Regions from separate parts of the Bradyrhizobium sp. UNPF46 genome, predicted to be linked through region 1. Evidence: predicted binding sites of a transcription regulator. Region 1 holds the regulator's gene; each other region holds the start of a gene.
What was found. Region 1 encodes PhoB, which activates phosphate uptake and scavenging genes when phosphate is short. Its sites were predicted from a motif close to TGTCATNNANCTGTCAT; they were not measured.
Positions count from the first base shown of each region.

Region 1 (4,864 bases):
CACCTCGCTGACGATGTCGGGATGACGGTCGATCACGGAGGCGAGCTTCTGCTTGAGCAGCAGCGACATCTTCTGCACGTGGTCGAAGAAGCCGGGCTTGAGCATGACGTCGAGCACGGCGTTGGCCGCCGAGATCGCGAGCGGATTGCCGCCGAAGGTCGAGCCGTGCGAGCCGGGGCCCATGCCGGCGGCCGCATCCGCGGTCGCCAGCACCGCGCCGATCGGGAAGCCGCCGCCGAGCGCCTTCGCCAGCGACATCACGTCGGGCGTGACACCGGTGCGCCGATACGCGAACAGATCGCCGCTGCGGCCCATGCCGGTCTGCACCTCGTCGAAAGCGAGCAGCAGGCCCTTCTCGTCGCAGAGCTGGCGCAGCGCCTTGAGGAAGGCGGGAGGCGCAGAACGCACGCCGCCCTCGCCCTGGATCGGCTCGATCAGGATGCCGGCGGTGTGCGGGCCGATCGCCTTCTTCACGGCCTCGATGTCGCCATGCGGCACCTGGTCGAAACCATCCATCGGCGGACCGAACCCTTCGAGATATTTTGCAGAGCCGGTCGCAGCGAGCGTCGCCAGCGTACGGCCATGGAAGGCGCCTTCGAAGGTGATGATGCGATAGCGCTCCGGATCACCCTTGGAGAAGTGATGATGGCGGACCAGCTTGATCACGCCTTCCAGCGCCTCGGCGCCGGAATTGCAGAAGAAGACGAAGTCCGCAAAGCTCTCGTTGCACAGGCGCGCGGCGAGCTTCTCGCCGTCCGGGCTCTGGAACAGGTTCGACATGTGCCAGAGCTTGGTCGCCTGCTCCTGCAACGCCTTGACCAGCGCGGGATGGGCGTGGCCGAGCGCATTTACCGCGACGCCGGAGGTGAAATCGAGATAGCGATCGCCGTTGGTCGCGATCAGCCAGCAGCCTTCGCCGCGCTCGAAACCGAGGTTGGCCCTGGCGAAAACAGGGAGCAAATGCGGGGCTGCGCTGTTGGTCATGACGGTCACTTGAATGTTGCGGACGGTGCGATGCGCGCATTGCGCAACGCACCAGACCGGCCCGGAAAACGAAACGTGCCGCCTTTTAAGGGCGGCACGTGACACCATCTTATGCCCCGTGAAACCGGTGTCAATGGCAGCCGGAAAGCCTCAGGAAACGCTGATTCCGTAGTCTTGCGGTGCCGATTTTGCGGGTTTTTCGCCACGGAACATGTGGACGCGACTCGGCAGACTCTTGCGCGCGAGTCACGGCATATTGTAGCGTTTGGACTGTCAGATACGACATCTCGTGCAGCGGTTCTGATCCCAAGAGTCCTCATGTACCGGCGTAAACGTTCGGGCGTCAGTTGAGCGCCCGGCGAGCCTTAAGGGATTCCGGCGGCACGGGTTTTTCGAAGCTTAGGCATTCGCCGCAAGGGCGCCAGGACGGCAGCCGCGCGGCGAGGGAAAGGGTGCAATGACGGTTTTGACCTGGTCCGATGATCGCGTCGAGCAGCTCAAGAAGCTCTGGGAGGCCGGATTATCGGCCAGCCAGATCGCAGCTGAACTCGGCAATGTGACCCGCAATGCCGTGATCGGCAAAGTGCACAGGCTCGGTCTGTCCGGCCGCGCCAAGAGCCCTTCGTCGGCAGCGCCGCGGCCGCGCAAGGCGCGTCCCGCGCAGCACATGATGCGGGTCACCCGCCCGATCGCACGCGGCAACACTGCGCTGGCGCAGGCCTTCGAGGTCGAGGTCGAGGCCGAGCCCGTCACCTACGACAACGTGGTGCCGATGAGCCAGCGGCTGTCGCTGCTCGAACTGAACGAGGCGACCTGCCACTGGCCGGTCGGCGATCCCTCGAGCCCGGATTTCTTCTTCTGCGGCGGCAAGGCGCTCTCCGGCCTTCCCTACTGCGCCCAGCATTCGCGCGTGGCGTATCAGCCGGCGGCGGATCGCCGGCGTGCGCCGGCCAAGCCGGGCCCGCGCTGAGTTTGCGGAATTAGCTGACTGCAAGGACGGCAGCCGTCGTGCGATGACGGCTCAACACATCCGATGTCGTCCCCGCGAACGCGGGGAGCCATAACCACAGGGCGCAATTGTTGCGCGAGATGGTCACTCCGGGTCTTCGCCAAACCCCACCCTGTGGTTATGGATCCCGGGCTCGCGCTACGCGCGCCCCGGGATGACAGCTGAGCATGTGGCTGCAGCTCGCCAGACCAACCGTTCGCAACCCTCAGGTCGTCTCCGCCTTCGCGAAGCGATCGTCGAGCGCGTAGCCGGCGCCGCGGACGGTTCGGATCGGGTCCTGCTCGCGGCCGAGATTGAGCAGCTTGCGCAGGCGGCCGATATGGACGTCGACGGTGCGCTCGTCGATGTAGATGTCGCGGCCCCAGACGCTGTCGAGCAGCTGCTCGCGCGAGAACACGCGGCCGGGATGCTCCAGGAAGAACTCCAGGAGGCGATATTCGGTCGGGCCGAGGTCGATCGGGCGGCCCGAGCGCGCCACGCGGCGCTTGTCGCGGTCGAGCTCGATGTCGCCATAGGCCAGCACGGTCGCGAGCCGCTCGGGACTGGCGCGCCGCAGCAGTCCCTTCACGCGCGCCAGGAGCTCCGGCACCGAGAACGGCTTGACGATGTAGTCGTCGGCGCCGGTGGCAAGACCCCGCACCCGCTCGCTCTCCTCGCCGCGCGCGGTGAGCATGATGATCGGCAGCTGCTTGGTCTCGGGCCGGGTGCGCAGCCGCCGGCACAGCTCGATGCCGGAGAGGCCCGGCAGCATCCAGTCGAGCACGATCAGGTCGGGAATGTGTTCCTTGAGGCGGGTGTCGGCGTCGTCGCCGCGCATCACCGTCTCGACGTCATAGCCGTCGCCTTCGAGGTTGTAGCGGAGAAGCTCGGTGAGAGCTTCCTCGTCCTCAACCACCATAATGCGTGCGCCCATGGTGTCGTCGCTCCTTAAAGTCTTCAGGTATTCGGGATCGTCGTGGCGAAGGTGGTCATGTCGCCCTTCGGCCGCTTGTCGGTGATCGCCTGGCCCTCGATCATGTAGAACACGGTCTCGGCGATGTTGGTGGCGTGGTCGCCGATCCGCTCGATGTTCTTGGCGCAGAACATCAGATGGATGCAGAACGAGATGTTGCGCGGATCCTCCATCATGTAGGTGAGGAGCTCGCGGAACAGCGAGGTGCAGATCGCATCGACCTCCTCGTCGCCCTTCCACACCGCCATCGCCGCCGGCAGATCGTGCGCGGCATAGGCGTCCAGCACGCTCTTGACCTGCTGCTGCACGAGGTCGGTCATGTGCTCGAGGCCGCGGAACAGTTTCAGCGGATGGAAGTCAGTCTCGAGCGCGGCAACGCGCTTGCCCATGTTCTTGGCGAGGTCGCCGATGCGCTCGAGATCGGTCGCAACGCGCATGGCGCCGACGATCTCGCGCAGATCGACCGCCATCGGCTGGCGTCGTGCGATGGTCAGCACGGCGCGCTCTTCAATCCTCTTCTGCAGCGCGTCGAGATCGGCGTCGATGGTCACGACGCGCTGACCGAGCGCGACGTCGCGGCGGATCAACGCGTCGACGGAATCGACGATCATGCGCTCGGCGATGCCGCCCATCTCGGCGACCAGGCGAGTGAGTTCCTGGAGGTCGGTGTCGAAGGCCTTTGCGGTATGTTCGGTACCCATATTGCGTCTCCTCAGCCGAACCGGCCGGTGATGTAGTCCTGCGTGCGCCGGTCGGTCGGCGACGTGAAGATCTTGCTGGTGTCGTCGAACTCGATCAGCTCGCCCAGATACATGAAGGCGGTCTTGTCGGAGACGCGCGCCGCCTGCTGCATGTTGTGGGTGACGATCGCGATCGTGTAGTTCTCGGACAGCTCCTGGATCAGCTCCTCGACCTTGGCGGTCGAGATCGGGTCGAGCGCCGAGCAGGGCTCGTCGAACAGGATCACCTCGGGCCGCACCGCGACGGTGCGGGCGATGCACAGGCGCTGCTGCTGGCCGCCGGAGAGCGACAGGCCGGAGGCGTTGAGCTTGTCCTTGACCTCGTTCCACAGCGCGCCGCCGCGCAGCGCCTTCTCGACGCGGTCGTCCATCTCGGACTTCGAGATCTTCTCGTAGAGGCGGATGCCGAAGGCGATGTTCTCGTAGATCGTCATCGGGAACGGCGTCGGCTTCTGGAACACCATGCCGACCCGGGCGCGCAGCAGATTGAGGTCGAGCTTGGGGTCGAGGATGTTGGTCTGATCGAGCATCAGCTGGCCGGTGGCGCGCTGGCCCGGATAGAGGTCGTACATCCGGTTGAAGATGCGCAGCAGGGTCGACTTGCCGCAGCCGGACGGGCCGATGAACGCCGTGACGCGGTTGGCGCCCAGCGTCAGGTTGATGTTCTTCAGCGCGTGGTGCTCGCCGTAATAGAAGTTGAGGTTGCGCACCGTCACCTTGGCGGGCGCCTCGGGCAGCACCGGCGCCTGCGGAAGGCCACCGGAGGCGCTCATCGATACGGAAAGTTCACTCATTTTGCGGTCCTCTCGGCGCCAAGGATGCGCGCGCCAATGTTCAGGGCAAGCACGGTCAGGGTGATGAGCAGTGCGCCGCTCCACGCCAGCTGCTTCCAGTAGGCGTAGGGGCTCTGCACGAAGTTGTTGATGGTGACGGGCAGGTTGGCCATCGTCTTGTTCAGGCCGAGGCTGAAGAACTGGTTCGACAGCGCGGTGAAGAGCAGCGGCGCGGTCTCGCCCGCGACGCGTGCGGTGGCGAGCAGCACGCCGGTGATGAGGCCCGACCGGGCCGCACGATAGGCGATGCGCTTGATCACCAGCGAGCGCGGCAGGCCCAGCGCCGAGGCCGCCTCACGCAGCGGATTCGGCACCAGCAGCAGCATGTCCTCGGTGGTGCGCAGCA
Region 1 is NZ_LFJB01000079.1:2,617-7,480, forward strand. Features, by position in the region: gene UNPF46_RS28365 (aspartate aminotransferase family protein) at 1-984, opposite strand, end outside; gene UNPF46_RS28370 (GcrA family cell cycle regulator) at 1,442-1,954, shown strand; gene phoB (phosphate regulon transcriptional regulator PhoB) at 2,199-2,906, opposite strand; gene phoU (phosphate signaling complex protein PhoU) at 2,930-3,646, opposite strand; gene pstB (phosphate ABC transporter ATP-binding protein PstB) at 3,658-4,479, opposite strand; gene pstA (phosphate ABC transporter permease PstA) at 4,476-4,864, opposite strand, start outside.

Region 2 (4,864 bases), on a different contig from region 1:
GGTCGGCAAAGCGAAGCGTGCCCACGACCTGTTGCGGTCGGGAAAAGTCGTGGGCACGGCGCTGTGCGCCTTTGCCCACCTCACGACACAGAATGTGTCGCGCGATCCCGCCTAACGCGTCAACGCCCACTCGCCGATGACGCGAAACCGCGCCCTGGCATCATCCTGCCTGAATAGCGCGATGCGATCGATCGCGAGCGTCCCGATCCGCAGCGCCGCAAACCGCGCCCGCAGCATCTCCACAATCGGCCCACGCCGCTCCGCATCCAGCCGTCCCGTCAGCGTCATGTGGAAGCGGAATTCGTCCATGACGTAAGGATAGCCCCAGCGGTCGAGATAGTCGCGCTGCCGCTCGCTCAGCTTCTCGGGCTTGCGCCGCGTACGATCTTCGGCCGTCAGGGGAGGGCGAAAGGAATCAAACTCGCGGACGCAATCGGCGGCAAGCTCGCGAAGCGCATCGACCGGCTCAGCCGGGATGACAGCGATGAAGCCGCTGATGGCATCGACGACCGGACGGATTGCCGGGATCGGTCGCGCCTTGCCGGCGAATGCCGAGCAGGCGGCCGCGAGCTCCGCCTCGGTCTTGCCCGATACGAGCGCCATCGGCGCCTTCAGCGTGGCGTGAAAGCCGTATTTGCGGGGATCGGCCGTGATGTCGCGCCAGTCGGGCGCGACCTGCAGTGCTGCTTGCGGAAACGAAACCTCGTCACCCGAATAGGCATCATAGCCCAGCAGTTCGGCGCCGAAGCGGGAGAGGGGGCTGTTGGGCCCGGCGGCAAAATAGATCGCGAAGCGTGGAAAACCTGTCATTGCCTCAGCATAACCAATTCAGGCCGCAACGATAGCCTCGCGCGGCGCCGCCGCCGCTGCGAGCAGCCGTGTCGCATCGGTGAGATGCACGAGCTTGCCGTTTGAGATCACCGCGATCAGCCGCGGCCGCAATGGCACGCTGTCGTCGACCAGCAGGATGTCGGCGCGGCGGCCTTGCGCCAGCACGCCGCGATCGGTGAGGCCGGTCGCGCGCGCCGGCCCGGCCGAGACCAGATCCCAGGCCTTCGGCAGCGGCAGCACGCCATCGGCGGCGAGGCGGAACGCGGCAAGGAGCTGCGCGGGATAATAGTAATCCGACGCCAGTACCGAGCAGAGCCCCTTGGCAATCATGTCGGAGGCCCTGGTCCAGCCGGTGTGGCTGCCGCCGCGCACGACGTTCGGCGCGCCGTAGACGATCGCATCGCCATGGCTTGCCGCCGCCTGCGCCGTCGCCTCGTTGATCGGAAACTCCGCGATCAAGGCGCCGAGCTCGCGAAACTCCCGGCGCATTGCCGGCGTCGCGTCATCATGCGAGAGCATCCGCACCTCGGCCGCACGGGCCGCGGCGGCCAGCCGCGACACCGAAGCCGGCACCTCGTCGGCGCGCGAGGTCACGCGTTCGACCAGCCGGTCGAATTCCTCAGGCGAGAGCCCGGTGCGCTCCACCATGCGGTTGCGCTTGCGCGGCTTGGCCATGTCGGCGACGGTGCCGTCCATATGGTCGTTGAAGGCAAGCAGGTCGACGCGGCCCTCGGCGAGCCACTGGCTGATCTCGGTCTCGGCGTCGAGATTGTAGGTCTCGTGCCGCAGATGGAAGCGGGTGTCGGCGGCGAATTGCGGACGCTGCCGCTCGATCGCCTCCATCAGCCCGCGCGCATTGTCGGCGCTGCGCAGGCCAGGCTCCCACGAGCAGGTCGTGGCATGAAACACCGTGGTGATGCCGTTGCTGATGGCCTGGCGATCGCTGTCGGCGAGCGCGACGTCGATGGGGAAGTCGACGCCGGCGCGCGGCATCATCTGCCGCTCGAAGGCATCGCCATGCAGATCGACGATGCCCGGCAGCACCAGCAGGTTGCGGGCGTCGATCGCCAGCCGCGCCCGGCCGCGAGAGGTGTCCGTCGCGGCGATGTCCTGGCCGGACACCGCCAACGACGTTTCGACGAGTTCGGCGCCGATCAGGGCCCGGCCGCCTTCGAGGAAAATGTCTGTCACGCGACCGCGCTTCGTTTGCTGGCAGGAGAACTGGCAAGCAGAGTTGCTCGTGCTTCGTATGTCGCAAGAAAATCTTCAATCCCGAGCGCGCGAAAATCCGGCAGGGCTTCACGCAATTTGTCGTGATCCCAGTCCCACCAGGCAAGCTTGGCGAGCCGTCCGGCGATCTCCTCCGAGAACCGCCGCCGTACGATCCGTGCCGGATTGCCGGCGACGATGGTGTAGGCGGGGACGTCCTTGGTGACGATGGCGCCGGCCGCGATCACCGCGCCGGTGCCGATGTTGCGTCCCGGCAGCACGACCGCGCCGTGGCCGATCCAGACGTCGTGGCCGATATGGACGTGATGCTGACGCCGCCAGTCGAAGAACTCGGCATCGTCGCTCTCGCCTTCGAAATAGGCGCTGGAGCGATAGGTGAAATGGGCCTGGGTCGCGCGATGCATCGGATGGTTGCCGGGATTGATGCGCGTCATCGCCGCGATCGAGCAGAACTTCCCGATCGTGGTGTAGGTGATCTGCGAATCGTTCACGACGTAGGAGTAATCGCCCATCGCCACGTCATGCAGGATCGTGCGGGCGCCGACCTCGGTGTAGGCGCCGAGCCTGGTCTCATGCAGCTTGGCCGAGGGATCGATGGTCGGTTGAACCGAGAGAGCTTTGGCGGCCATGTTGCGTCCGAAATGCGGGGCGGGCGGTTTTTCTTCGAGCGGCTTGATGACGATGTCATGACATCGCGATGACAGGGGATGAGGTGTGTACGATCGCCGCACCGCAACGTGCCTGTCACACAAGTGTTAACCGCCGGCGTTAGCGGTTGGCTCCAGTTAATCTGGAGCCCTGCATGCTGGTGGTGGAAGGTCTGACGTGTCGCTTCGGCGCGAAAGCCGCTGTGGACGACGCTTCGTTTCAAATCTCCCCCGGCGGCTTCGTCGGCGTAATCGGACGGTCCGGCGCCGGCAAGTCGACGCTGCTGCGGAGCATCAATCGCCTGGTGACGCCGACTGAGGGGCGCATCCTGTTCGACGGCGTCGACGTCACCGGGTTGCGCGGCAGGCAGCTGCGGCAGTGGCGAGCGCGTTCGGCGATGATCTTCCAGCAGTTCAACCTGGTCGGCCGGCTCGATGTCCTCACCAATGTCCTGATGGGACGGCTCGCGACCATGCCGGCCTGGCGTTCGCTGTCGCAAGTGTGGCCGGAGCAGGACAAGGCGCTGGCGATGTCGGCGCTCGAACAGTTCGACATCGCCGCGCTCGCGGCCCAGCGCGCCGATCAGCTCTCCGGCGGCCAGCAGCAGCGCGTCGCGATCGCCCGCGCGCTGGTGCAGCAGCCCGACATCATCCTCGCCGACGAGCCGATCGCCTCGCTCGATCCGCGCAACACCAAGATCGTGATGGATGCGCTGCTGCGCATCAACAAGCATTTCGGCATCACCGTGCTCTGCAATCTGCACTCGCTGGATCTCGCCCGCTCCTATTGCGACCGCCTGATCGGCATGGCGCAGGGGCGCGTGGTGTTCGACGGCGCGCCGGCCGCGCTGACCGACCACGTCGCGCGCGAGCTCTACGATCTCGAAGCCGCCGACGTCATGGGTGGCGCGCCCGTGCCGGCGCCCGAGGGCGTGCCGGCGCTCGGAACGGCCGCGGCCGCCTGACCTCGCCACACCTGTTTTCGTTGCCAGTTCTTTGCGTCAACCGACCCCAACCGATGAAGAGGGTATCATGATCACTCGCAGACTCATTCTCGCCGGCGCTGCCGCGCTCGCGTTCACGGCCTCCGCCTCCGCCGAGGACTGGAAGGCCAAATATCCCGAGCTGACCTTTGCGGTCGTTCCGGCCGAGAACGCCTCCGGCGTCACCGAGCGCTGGGCGCCGTTCATGAACTATCTCTCCAAGGAATTGGGCGTGAAGGTCACGCTGCGTATCGCCAACGACTACGCCGCCGTGATCGAAGGTCAGCGTGCCGGCAACATCCATATCGCCAGCTACGGCTCGGCTTCGTTCGCCCGTGCCCGCCTGACCGGCGTCAAGACCGACGCCTTCGCCAACGACATCAACGCCGACGGTTCCACCGGCTATTACTCGGTGTTTTTCGTCAAGGCCGGCAGCGCCTATAAGAAGATCGACGATCTCAAGGGCAAGAACCTCGGCCTGGTTGATCCGAACTCCACCTCCGGCAACAACGTGCCGCGCTTCGAGCTCGACAAGATGGGCATCCACGATGCCGAGGGCTATTTCAGCAAGGTCGTCTTCACCGGCAGCCACGAGAACGCGATGCTGGCCTTGTCGCAAGGAACGGTCGACGTCGCCGCCAACCAGTGGACCACCGACGACGATTCGACGCTGGCGCAGATGCTGACCAAGGGCATGCTGAAGAATGCCGACGGCTCGGCGATGAAGAAGGACGACTTCCGCATCATCCACAAGTCGGCACCGATCATCAACGGTCCCTACGCCTACAATTCCGACCTGCCGGATGACGCCAAGGCGGCCATCGCCAAGGCCTTCTTCGACGCGCCGGTCAAGGACAAGGCCGCGTTCGACCGCCTCCAGGACGGCCAGAAGAAGGGCTTTAATCATGCCACCACCAAGGATTGGGATGGCACGATCGAGCTGATCAAGTTCGTCGACGCGCTACGTAAAAAGAAGGCGTCCTGAGTATCGGGACGATGGCACTGGAGCCGGGTCGATCGACCCGGCTCTTTCTTTGACGGGGCTCATCTTACGCCGATGACGACAGCGGTTTCGATCCTTCCCGAGCAGCAGCTCGCCGTGCTCAACGCCGCCTATCGCCAGGCGGTCGCACGCCGGCGATGGCGCCTGCTGTTGGGCATCGGGACCTTCGC
Region 2 is NZ_LFJB01000020.1:108,970-113,833, reverse strand. Features, by position in the region: gene UNPF46_RS09555 (DUF1045 domain-containing protein) at 112-810, opposite strand; gene UNPF46_RS09550 (alpha-D-ribose 1-methylphosphonate 5-triphosphate diphosphatase) at 829-2,022, opposite strand; gene UNPF46_RS09545 (transferase hexapeptide repeat family protein) at 2,019-2,690, opposite strand; gene phnC (phosphonate ABC transporter ATP-binding protein) at 2,864-3,673, shown strand; gene phnD (phosphonate ABC transporter substrate-binding protein) at 3,741-4,676, shown strand; gene phnE (phosphonate ABC transporter, permease protein PhnE) at 4,749-4,864, shown strand, end outside.
Region 2: phnC (phosphonate ABC transporter ATP-binding protein) is a predicted target of PhoB. The motif match lies at 2,737-2,753, and genes of this name have one in related genera.

Region 3 (4,864 bases), on a different contig from region 1:
GGTGCCGGCGGTATCGGCCAGGAGCTCGTCGTCGCCATCCGCAAATTCTACTATTCGGACGTCAGCGCCATCCTGCTCACCATCATCGTCACCGTCTTCATCATCGACATCACCACCGGCTGGCTGCGCGGCCGCCTGTTCGGCAAGGAGGCGCGGACGTGACGCCGCAGGAGGTCGATACGCGAGCGCTTCGCGCACGCTACCCCGATGTGTTCGACCGGCCGGCCTCGGCGCGGCTCGCCATGCCCGCGATGATCGTCGCGGCATTCGCGGTCCTCGTTTACGGCCTCGTCGATCTCGACTTCTCGCCGTCGCGCTTCCTCGCAGGCCTCAGCCAGCTCGGCTGGATCTCGTTGATGATGATCCCGCCTGATCCCGGCTCCTCGCTGCCGGTCTATCTGAAGGCGCTGGGCGAGACGCTCTCGATCGCGCTGCTCGGGACGACGCTCGCCGCATTCTTCGCGCTGCCGGTCAGTCTGCTGGCGGCGCGCAACATCGTGCCGTCGAACATCCTGCGCTTCCCGGTGCGCCGCTTCCTCGATTCGATCCGCGGCGTCGACACGCTGATCTGGGCGCTGGTGTGGATCAACGTCGTCGGGCTCGGCCCGTTCGCCGGCGTCCTCGCCATCGCGGTGTCGGATTTCGGCGCCTTCGGAAAACTGTTCTCGGAGGCGATCGAGGGCGCCGACCAGAAGCAGGTCGAAGGCATCCGCGCCTCCGGCGGCAGCAAGCTGCACGAAATCCGTTTTGGTCTCCTGCCGCAGGTGCTGCCCGTGATCGCCGGCCAGGTGCTCTACTTCATCGAGTCCAACACCCGTTCCGCCACCATCATCGGAATCGTCGGCGCCGGCGGCATCGGCCTTCAGCTCGCCGAGCAGATCCGCGTGCTGGAATGGCAGAAGGTGTCGTTCCTGATCCTGATGATCCTGGTTGCGGTCGCCGCGATCGATTTCATCTCGGGCAAGCTGCGCTTTGCGATCATCGGGCGCAGGGCAGTCGCGTAGGTTCTTCGCCTCGCCCCGCTTGCGGGGAGAGGCCGACGCGCGCAGCGCGGCGGGTGAGGGGGACTCTCCGCGAGTCCATCTCTCACCGTGATTGCGGATGCAGCCCCTCACCCCAACCCTCTCCCCGTAAGAACGGGGAGAGGGAGAACAGGGACCTCACCCGTTCTCCACCAGAAACTCCACCCGCTCCGCGGCAAACCGCGAGTGCTTGGTCATCAGCGGCTTGCCCTCGAGATCGTGGTCGGTGGCATCGACCACCAGGATCGGCCGGCCCAGCGCCAGATCGAGCCGGGCCGCGTCGGTGGCGTCGACGATCCCGGCGGTGATCCGGGTCGCGCCCCGGCGATAGTCGCGCACGCCATAATGTGCCAGCAGTTTCGTCATCGAGCGCGTCGCTGCGAACACTGCGCCCGCATTCGGAAACAGCTCGGCCGACAGCCAGGTGGTCGAGACGCAGATCGGCGTGCGGTCGGCGAGGCGGATCGCCTCGATCCGCACCAGGGGCGCACCGGCCTTCAATCCCAGCTCCCGCGCCAGCTCACGCGTGGCGACGTCCTCGGAGGCCTCGATCAGCTGGCCGCGCGGCTCGCGCCCGCCGGCGCCGACGATCTCGGAGAAACGCGTGCGCGAGCGCAGGGGATAGGCGAGCTTCTGCGCCTCGACATAGGTGCCGCTGCCGCGCTCGGCCCGCACCAGGCCGCGTTCGGCAAGCGCCGCCAGCGCGCGCCGCACGGTGTGGCGGTTGACGCGATAGGTTTCGGCGATCTCCATCTCGCCCGGCAATTTGTCGCCGGCCGCAAAGCGCCCGTCGGCGATGCCGCGCTCGATGCCGTCGGCAACGAGGCGCCATAGCGCGACGCCCGACGAGGCAGTGTCTTGCATGCTCATATCGCCGGTCAGCCTAGCCCAGAAATCACGCCTTTGTCACGAAACAGTCATGGCGCTTCCGTATGAAGTTGTCTATTATCATAGACAACTTCGATGCGGCAAGTTCTGTCAGAGGTTCGGTGGATCGGGTGACCCAGCACAACAACCAGCAAGCCCAGCGCAAGGCCGCGATGGCCGTGCTGGCGCACGCGGAGGCGGGCGAGATCGCCGCCCGCCTCCGCGACTTCTCTCTTCCGGCCCATCAGGATCTGCGCGCGCCGGAAAACGGCCTCGTCATGCTGCGCGGCCGGGTCGGCGGCGACGGCGCGCCGTTCAACCTCGGCGAAGCCACGGTGTCGCGCGCGGCGGTGCGGCTGGCCAGCGGCGAGGTCGGCTTCGGCTACACGCTCGGGCGCGACGGCGAGAAGGCGCGGCTGATCGCGCTGTGCGATGCGCTGGTGCAGTCCCGGGATTTCGGTGGAGCGGTGGAGCGGGACGTAATCGCGCCGTTGCGCGAGCAGCTTATGATTCGCCGCGAGCAGGCGGCGGCCGAGACCGCTGCCACGAAGGTTGATTTCTACACCATGGTGCGTGGTGAGGGGTGAGGTCATGACCACGATTGCGGAACTGCCGCCGGGTTTCGCCGACAAGGTGCTGTCGGCGCAGTCGACCTTTCGCTCGGTGATGGACGCGATGGCGCGGCCCGGCTCGGTCCAGCGCATCGTGCCGGGAGCGGGGGCACCCGGGGCGATGATGCGCGGTACCGCCGCGATCGCGCTGACGCTGTTCGACCACGACACGCCGCTCTGGCTCGATGCGCGGATGGCGGAAGGGCCGGACGTGTTGAAATGGCTCAAGTTCCACACCGGCGCGCCGGTGGTGCAGGATTCGTCCATCGCGAGCTTTGCGCTGATCGGTGACGGCGTCGCGCTGCCGGCGCTGGAGCGCTTCGCGCTCGGCACCAGCGAATATCCGGACCGTTCGACCACGTTGATCCTCCAGGTCGAGAGTCTCGAATCGGGCCGCCCCTTCGAGCTGCGCGGCCCGGGCATCGACGGCTCCGCGATGCTCCAGGCGTCGATCAAGCCGTTCGATCTGTTCGAGCGCCTGCATCTCAACGAGGCGCTGTTTCCGCGCGGCATCGACGTGGTGCTGGTCGCCGATGACGCCGTGGTCGCGATCCCCCGCACCACGCGCGTCGTGAGCAAGGGAAGCTGAAGCATGTATGTCGCAGTCAAGGGCGGCGAACGCGCCATCGAGAACGCCCATCGCCTGCTCGCCCACAAGCGGCGCGGCGACCAGAACGTTCCGGAAGTCACGCTCGACCAGATCTCGGAGCAGCTCGGTCTTGCCGTCGATCGCGTCATGAGTGAGGGATCGCTCTATGATCGAGAGCTCGCGGCGCTCGCGATCAAGCAGGCGCGCGGCGACCTGATCGAGGCGATCTTCCTGGTGCGAGCCTTCCGCGCCACGCTGCCGCGCTTCGGCGCCAGCGAGCCGGTCGACACTGGCGCGATGCGGGTGCGGCGGCGGGTGTCCTCGACCTTCAAGGACATTCCGGGCGGCCAGATCCTCGGCCCCACCTTCGACTATACCCATCGCCTGCTCGATCCCGCGCTGGCGCAAGGTTTTGTGCCGGAGATGCCGGCAACGGCTGATTCATCCACCGCACCGACACCGCGCGTGACGGACATTCTCGGCCGCGACGGATTGATCGAATCCTCGCCACAGGCCGAGGACGGCGCCAGCGTCGGCGACCTCACCCGCGAGCCGCTGAATTTCCCCGCCGACCGCGATCTGCGCCTGCAAAACCTTGCGCGCGGCGACGAAGGTTTTCTGCTGGCGATGGGCTATTCCACCCAGCGCGGCTATGGCCGCAATCATCCCTTCGCCGGCGAGATCCGCTTTGGTGAGGTCGAGGTGGAGTTTTTCGCCGAGGACGTCGGCTTCGCGGTGCCGCTCGGCGCCATCGAGCTGACCGAGTGCCAGATGGTCAACCAGTTCAAGGGCTCGGCGACCGAAGCGCCGTGCTTCACCCGCGGCTATGGCCTCGCCTTCGGCCAGAGCGAGCGCAAGACCATGTCGATGGCGCTGGTCGACCGCGCGCTCCGCGCCCGCGAGCTCGGCGAAGAGGCACTCGCCCCCGCGCAAGATGAAGAATTCGTGATGTCGCATTCGGACAACGTCCAGGCGACCGGCTTCGTCGAGCATCTCAAGCTGCCGCACTATGTCGACTTCCAGTCCGAGCTCGGCCTGCTGCGCAAGCTGCGCAAGGAATTTGCCGAGGCCAATGCGCCTGACGCCATGAAGGAAGCCGCGGAATGAACGCGCCCGCCTACAACTTTGCCTATCTCGACGAGCAGACCAAGCGGATGATCCGCCGCGCGATCCTGAAGGCGATCGCGATCCCCGGCTATCAGGTGCCGTTCGCCAGCCGCGAAATGCCGATGCCCTATGGCTGGGGCACCGGCGGCGTGCAGGTGACCGCGGCGATCCTTGGGCCGCAGGACGTGCTGAAGGTGATCGACCAGGGCTCCGACGACACCACCAACGCGATCTCGATCCGAAAGTTCTTCGCCAAGACCGCGGGCGTTGCCACCACGACCGCGACGGAGGAAGCGACGGTGATCCAGACCCGCCATCGCATCCCTGAGGCGGCGCTCAACGAAAGCCAGGTGCTGGTCTATCAGGTGCCGATCCCGGAGCCGCTGCGCTTTCTCGAGCCGCGGGAGACCGAGACGCGGCGCATGCATGCGCTCGCCGAATACGGCCTGATGCACGTCAAGCTCTACGAGGACATCGCCCGCTTCGGTCACATCGCGACCGCCTACGCCTATCCGGTGAAGGTGAACGCACGCTATGTGATGGACCCGTCGCCGACGCCGAAATTCGACAATCCCAAGATGGACAATTGCCCTGCGCTGCAGCTGTTCGGCGCCGGGCGCGAGAAGCGCATCTACGCGATCCCGCCCTACACGCAGGTGGTGTCGCTC
Region 3 is NZ_LFJB01000020.1:103,499-108,362, reverse strand. Features, by position in the region: gene phnE (phosphonate ABC transporter, permease protein PhnE) at 1-162, shown strand, start outside; gene phnE (phosphonate ABC transporter, permease protein PhnE) at 159-1,004, shown strand; gene phnF (phosphonate metabolism transcriptional regulator PhnF) at 1,161-1,892, opposite strand; gene phnG (phosphonate C-P lyase system protein PhnG) at 2,012-2,476, shown strand; gene phnH (phosphonate C-P lyase system protein PhnH) at 2,481-3,089, shown strand; gene UNPF46_RS09505 (carbon-phosphorus lyase complex subunit) at 3,093-4,196, shown strand; gene UNPF46_RS09500 (alpha-D-ribose 1-methylphosphonate 5-phosphate C-P-lyase PhnJ) at 4,193-4,864, shown strand, end outside.
Region 3: phnF (phosphonate metabolism transcriptional regulator PhnF) is a predicted target of PhoB. The motif match lies at 1,927-1,943, and genes of this name have one in related genera.

Region 4 (4,864 bases), on a different contig from region 1:
TACCCGCCTTGAGCTGCGGCACCTCGTCGAGCTCCTCGCGCACGATGCGGTCGGCGCGCTTGAGCGATTTGTGCGCGAGATCCTGCAGCGCGAGGCCGCCGAGCGGCAGCGTCACGCCGCTGCGCACGCTGTTCCTGCGCACGTCGATCAATTCGAGCGAGCCGCCGCCGAGGTCGCCGACGATACCGTCGGGGTGGTGGATGCCGGAGATCACGCCGAGCGCCGACAGCCGCGCTTCGCGCGGGCCCGAGAGGATCTCGATCTTCACGGCGCAGATGCGCTCGGCCTTGGCGATGAAATCGGGGCCGTTGGAGGCATCACGGCAGGCCGCGGTCGCGATCGCGAACACGCGCCCGACCTGCATCACCCGGCACAATGCGCGAAAGCGCTTGAGCGAGGTCAGCGCCTTGTCGACGGCATCGGGCGCGAGCAGGCCCGTGCTCTGCACCTCGCGTCCGAGGCCGCACAGCGTCTTCTCGTTGAAGATCGGAATGAGGCTCCGCGTCAGTCCCTCGTAGACGACGAGACGGACGGAGTTGGAACCGATGTCGATGACCGCGACGCTCAAGCCGCGCTTGCGCGGCCGCTTCACGTCGGAAATCCCCGATCAGGATTGATGGCGTTCGTTCCGGCGCGTGAGACGACGCGGCGAGGATTCCTTGAGCGACTTTCCACGGCCAGACAGACTCGGATTTGTCATGAAGTAGTTGTGCACGTTGAAAGGCTCCTCGCCCTTCGCGGCCTTCATACGCGTTGAGGACCCGTCGGGCAACAATTGCCAGCTCTGCTCATTGTCCTTCAGGTTCGCGACCATGATCTGTTCGAGAACCTGCTGATGCACCGTGGGATTTTGCAGCGGACACAGCACCTCGACGCGGCGGTCGAGGTTGCGCGGCATCATGTCGGCGGAGGAGATATACACAGCCGCCTTGGCGCTCGGCAGGCCTTGGCCCATGCCGAAGCAGTAGATTCGGCCGTGTTCCAGGAAGCGCCCGATGATCGACTTGACGCGGATGTTCTCGGACAGGCCGGGAATGCCGGGGCGCAGGCAGCAGATACCGCGCACCACGAGCTCGACCTGCACGCCGGCCTGGGAGGCCTCGTAGAGCGCGTCGATGATGTCGGGGTCGACAAGCGCATTCATCTTCATCCAGACCGCGCCGTGCCGGCCGTGCCGCGCATGCGCGGTCTCGCCCTGGATGTGCTCGATGATGCGCTTGCGCAGGGTCAGCGGCGACACCGCCATCTTTTCCAGATCACTCGGCGCGGCGTAGCCGGTGATGAAATTGAACACCCGCGCGGCGTCGCGGCCGATGGTCGGATCGGAGGTGAAGTAGGAGAGGTCGGTGTAGATGCGCGCGGTGACCGGGTGATAGTTGCCGGTGCCAGTATGAACATAGGTGGTGAGGCTGCCGCCCTCGCGGCGCACCACCATCGAGAGCTTGGCGTGCGTCTTCAGCTCGAGAAAGCCGTAGACGACCTGGACGCCGGCGCGTTCGAGATCGCGCGCCCAGCGGATGTTGGCCTCCTCGTCGAACCGCGCCTTCAGCTCGATCAGCGCCGTGACGGATTTGCCGGCCTCGGCCGCCTCGGCGAGCGTGCGCACGATCGGCGAGTTGTTGGAGGTGCGGTAGAGCGTCTGCTTGATCGCGACGACATCAGGGTCGCGTGCGGCCTGCTGCAGGAACTGCACCACGACGTCGAAGGATTCGTAGGGGTGATGGACGACGAGGTCCTTCTGCCGGATCGCGGCGAAGATGTCGCCGCCGTGCTCGCGGACGCGTTCGGGATGGCGCGGCACGTAAGGGGTGAATTCGAGGTCGGGCCGGTCGAGGCGGGTGAGCTGCGAGAGCTCGTTCATCGCCTGCACGCCATCGACCAGGAAGACCTCGTCATCGGCGGCCGAGAGCGCGTGCTGCACGAAGCTGCGCAGCTGCTCCGGCATCTTGGCGTCGATCTCGAGCCGGATCACCGACCCGCGGCGGCGGCGCTTGAGCGCCGTCTCGAACAGGCGGACGAGGTCTTCCGCCTCTTCCTCGATTTCGAGCTCGGAGTCGCGGATGATCCTGAAGGCGCCCTGGCCGTGCAGATTGTAGCCGGGGAACAGGCGATTGATGAACAGGGAGGTCGCCTGTTCCAGCGAGATCAGCCGAACGATCTTGCCGTCGGCGGGCAGGCGGATGAAGCGGTCGATCTTGCCGGGCATGCGGATCAGCGCGTTCATCTGCCTGCCGTCGGCGGCGCGCGTGAGCTGAAGCGCGATGGTGAAGCCGAGGCTCGGGATGAACGGGAAGGGGTGGGCCGGGTCGATCGCCAGCGGCGTCAGCAGCGGGAACACGTTGTTGAGGAAGTAGTCCTCGATCCAGGTCCGTTCCGCCTTGGTGACGTCCTTGCCGTCGACCAGCACGATGCCGACATCGGCCAGCGCGCTGCGCAGGTCGCGCCAGATCGCCTGCTGGTCCGAGGCGAGCTGCGAGACGGTGCGGTTGATCAGCGCCAGCTGTTCGGACGGTGTCAGGCCATCGGGGGCGCGCTCGGCAATGCCCTCGCGCACCTGGGCCTTGATGCCGGCGACGCGGACCATGAAGAACTCGTCGAGGTTATTCGCCGAAATCGACAGGAATCGTACCCGCTCCAGCACGGGATGGTTGGGATTGACCGCTTCCTCCAGGACGCGGCGGTTGAAATGCAGCCAGGAAAGTTCCCGATTGATGAAGCGCTCGGGGCTCGACGCGATCGCCGGCACACCCTCAGCTTCCGGGGCTTTTTCTTTATTTTCAATAGCTTGCGCAGAGTCCATCAGAAGTCGGTCCATCCTGTCTCGCCTTACGCTTGCGACCTACGCGCAAAACCCGCGGGAGCATGTGTTAGAGCGATGACGTTTCGATGACATTGATGTTCCGCGGCCTCGCCGCGTCAAGCCGGCTTCGCGCCGACCTGGGGGCGGTCGGAGCGGATCAGGCGTCCCGGAGCAGCTCGGCGGCCAGCGCCCGGGTGACGGGGCGGCCGAGCCGCAGGGCCTCGGTGTCGAGCAGCTCCACGGCGTGGCGGGCGGCGGCCGAGGACCGCTCCAGGCGGGTGGCGAGGTAGCTGACCACGCTCTCGTCCACGGCGAGCTGGCGGTCGGCGCAGAATTTGACGATCAGGCCGCGGAACAGCTGGTCGTCGGGGGGCAGCAGCGCGACCACCGGCACGGCGCGCAGGCGCGAGCGGAGATCACGGAGCTCGATCTCCAGCGCGGCCGGCACCTCGCGTCCGGTGAAGAGCACATAGGCGCCGTCCTCGCGGGCGAGGTTCATCAGGTGGAAGAGGGCACGCTCGTCAAAATACCTTGCCCTGATATCCTCGACCACCAGCGCGCCGGTAGCCAGCGCCCCCGGAACGCTGGCGGCGGTCAGGACGTTGGCCGCGGTCGAGCGGGCGCCCGATATCTCGGCCCAGATCGCGGCGAGGTGGCTCTTGCCGCTGCCTTCCGGTCCGGCCAGCCACATGATCCGGTTCGGCCATTCCGGCCAGCTGTCGATCAGGGCGAGACCGGCCGCGTTGGCGGGGCCCTCGAGGAAATTGTCCCGGCTGAGGCTTTCCGCATGCGGAAGCGCAAACGCCAATTGTCGGGGATGGACGCGGCCTGCCACGCTCGTCTTGCTCCATGCCGGCGCGCCGGCCCGTTTGAAGAGAATTCGACTTGATCGAGGGAGAGTTGGCCTTTTGCGGGGCCGCGCTCCCTCTCATTTGGCCTCGATCGTACTCATGTGCCGCAGCCACTCGACGAGATAGAGCGACACCGAGGAGAGCGTGAAGACCGTGACGAGGCCCATCAGGATGATATCATAAGGGGCCGGCTTGAAGCCGAAGGCAAGCGCCGCCAGCACCAGGGCCGCGAACGCCACTTGTGCCACCGTGTTGAGCTTGGACACTTTCGACGGCTTCATCTCGACGGGCCGGTCGAACAGCCAGGACACGATCACGGCGGCGACGATCATGAGGTCGCGCGAGACCACCAGGATCACGATCCAGCGCGGGATCGCGCCCCAGATGCCCAGCGCCATGTAGATCGAGACCAGCAGGGCCTTGTCCGCGAGGGGGTCGAGCAGGGCGCCGAGCTCGCTCGTCATGTTGAAGCGCTTGGCCAGGAAGCCGTCCACGGCATCGCTGATACCGGCGATCAGGAAGACGGCGAACGCGACCTCCATTTGGCTCGACACGATGGCCCAGACGATGATCGGGACCAGCATGATGCGACCCAGGGTAATGATGTTCGGAATACTCACGAAAGCGCTTCCCGGCACCCGGTCTGACCTCGAATCCGGCCCCTCGGGAGGCTGAACCGGTTGATATCTACATAGTATAGGGAGGAGCGCCATGCGAGCCATTGCGCGTCCCCGGAATTCGACGTAACCAGCCGCAAACCCACTGGAAATCGGGCATGACCGACCGCAAAAACGGCCTCACTTACGCCGATTCAGGCGTCGATATCGACGCGGGCAACCGCCTGGTCGATCTGATCAAGCCGATGGTGCGCGCCACCGCGCGGCCCGGCGCCGACGCCGAGATCGGCGGCTTCGGCGGCCTGTTCGACCTCAAGGCGGCCGGCTTTAAGGATCCCGTCCTGGTCGCCGCCACCGACGGCGTCGGCACCAAGGTCAAGATCGCGATCGAGACCGGGCTGCATGGCGGGATCGGCATCGACCTCGTCGCCATGAGCGTCAACGACCTCGTGGTGCAGGGCGCCGAGCCGCTGTTCTTCCTGGACTATTTCGCCTGCGGCAAGCTCGACCCCGAGGCCACGGCCTCGATCGTTGCCGGCGTCGCGGAAGGCTGCCGCGAATCCGGCTGCGCCCTGATCGGCGGGGAGACCGCCGAG
Region 4 is NZ_LFJB01000090.1:45,557-50,420, reverse strand. Features, by position in the region: gene ppx (exopolyphosphatase) at 1-592, opposite strand, end outside; gene UNPF46_RS32275 (RNA degradosome polyphosphate kinase) at 608-2,800, opposite strand; gene UNPF46_RS32270 (P-loop NTPase family protein) at 2,958-3,635, opposite strand; gene UNPF46_RS32265 (CDP-alcohol phosphatidyltransferase family protein) at 3,729-4,271, opposite strand; gene purM (phosphoribosylformylglycinamidine cyclo-ligase) at 4,427-4,864, shown strand, end outside.
Region 4: UNPF46_RS32275 (RNA degradosome polyphosphate kinase) is a predicted target of PhoB. The motif match lies at 2,876-2,892, and genes of this name have one in related genera.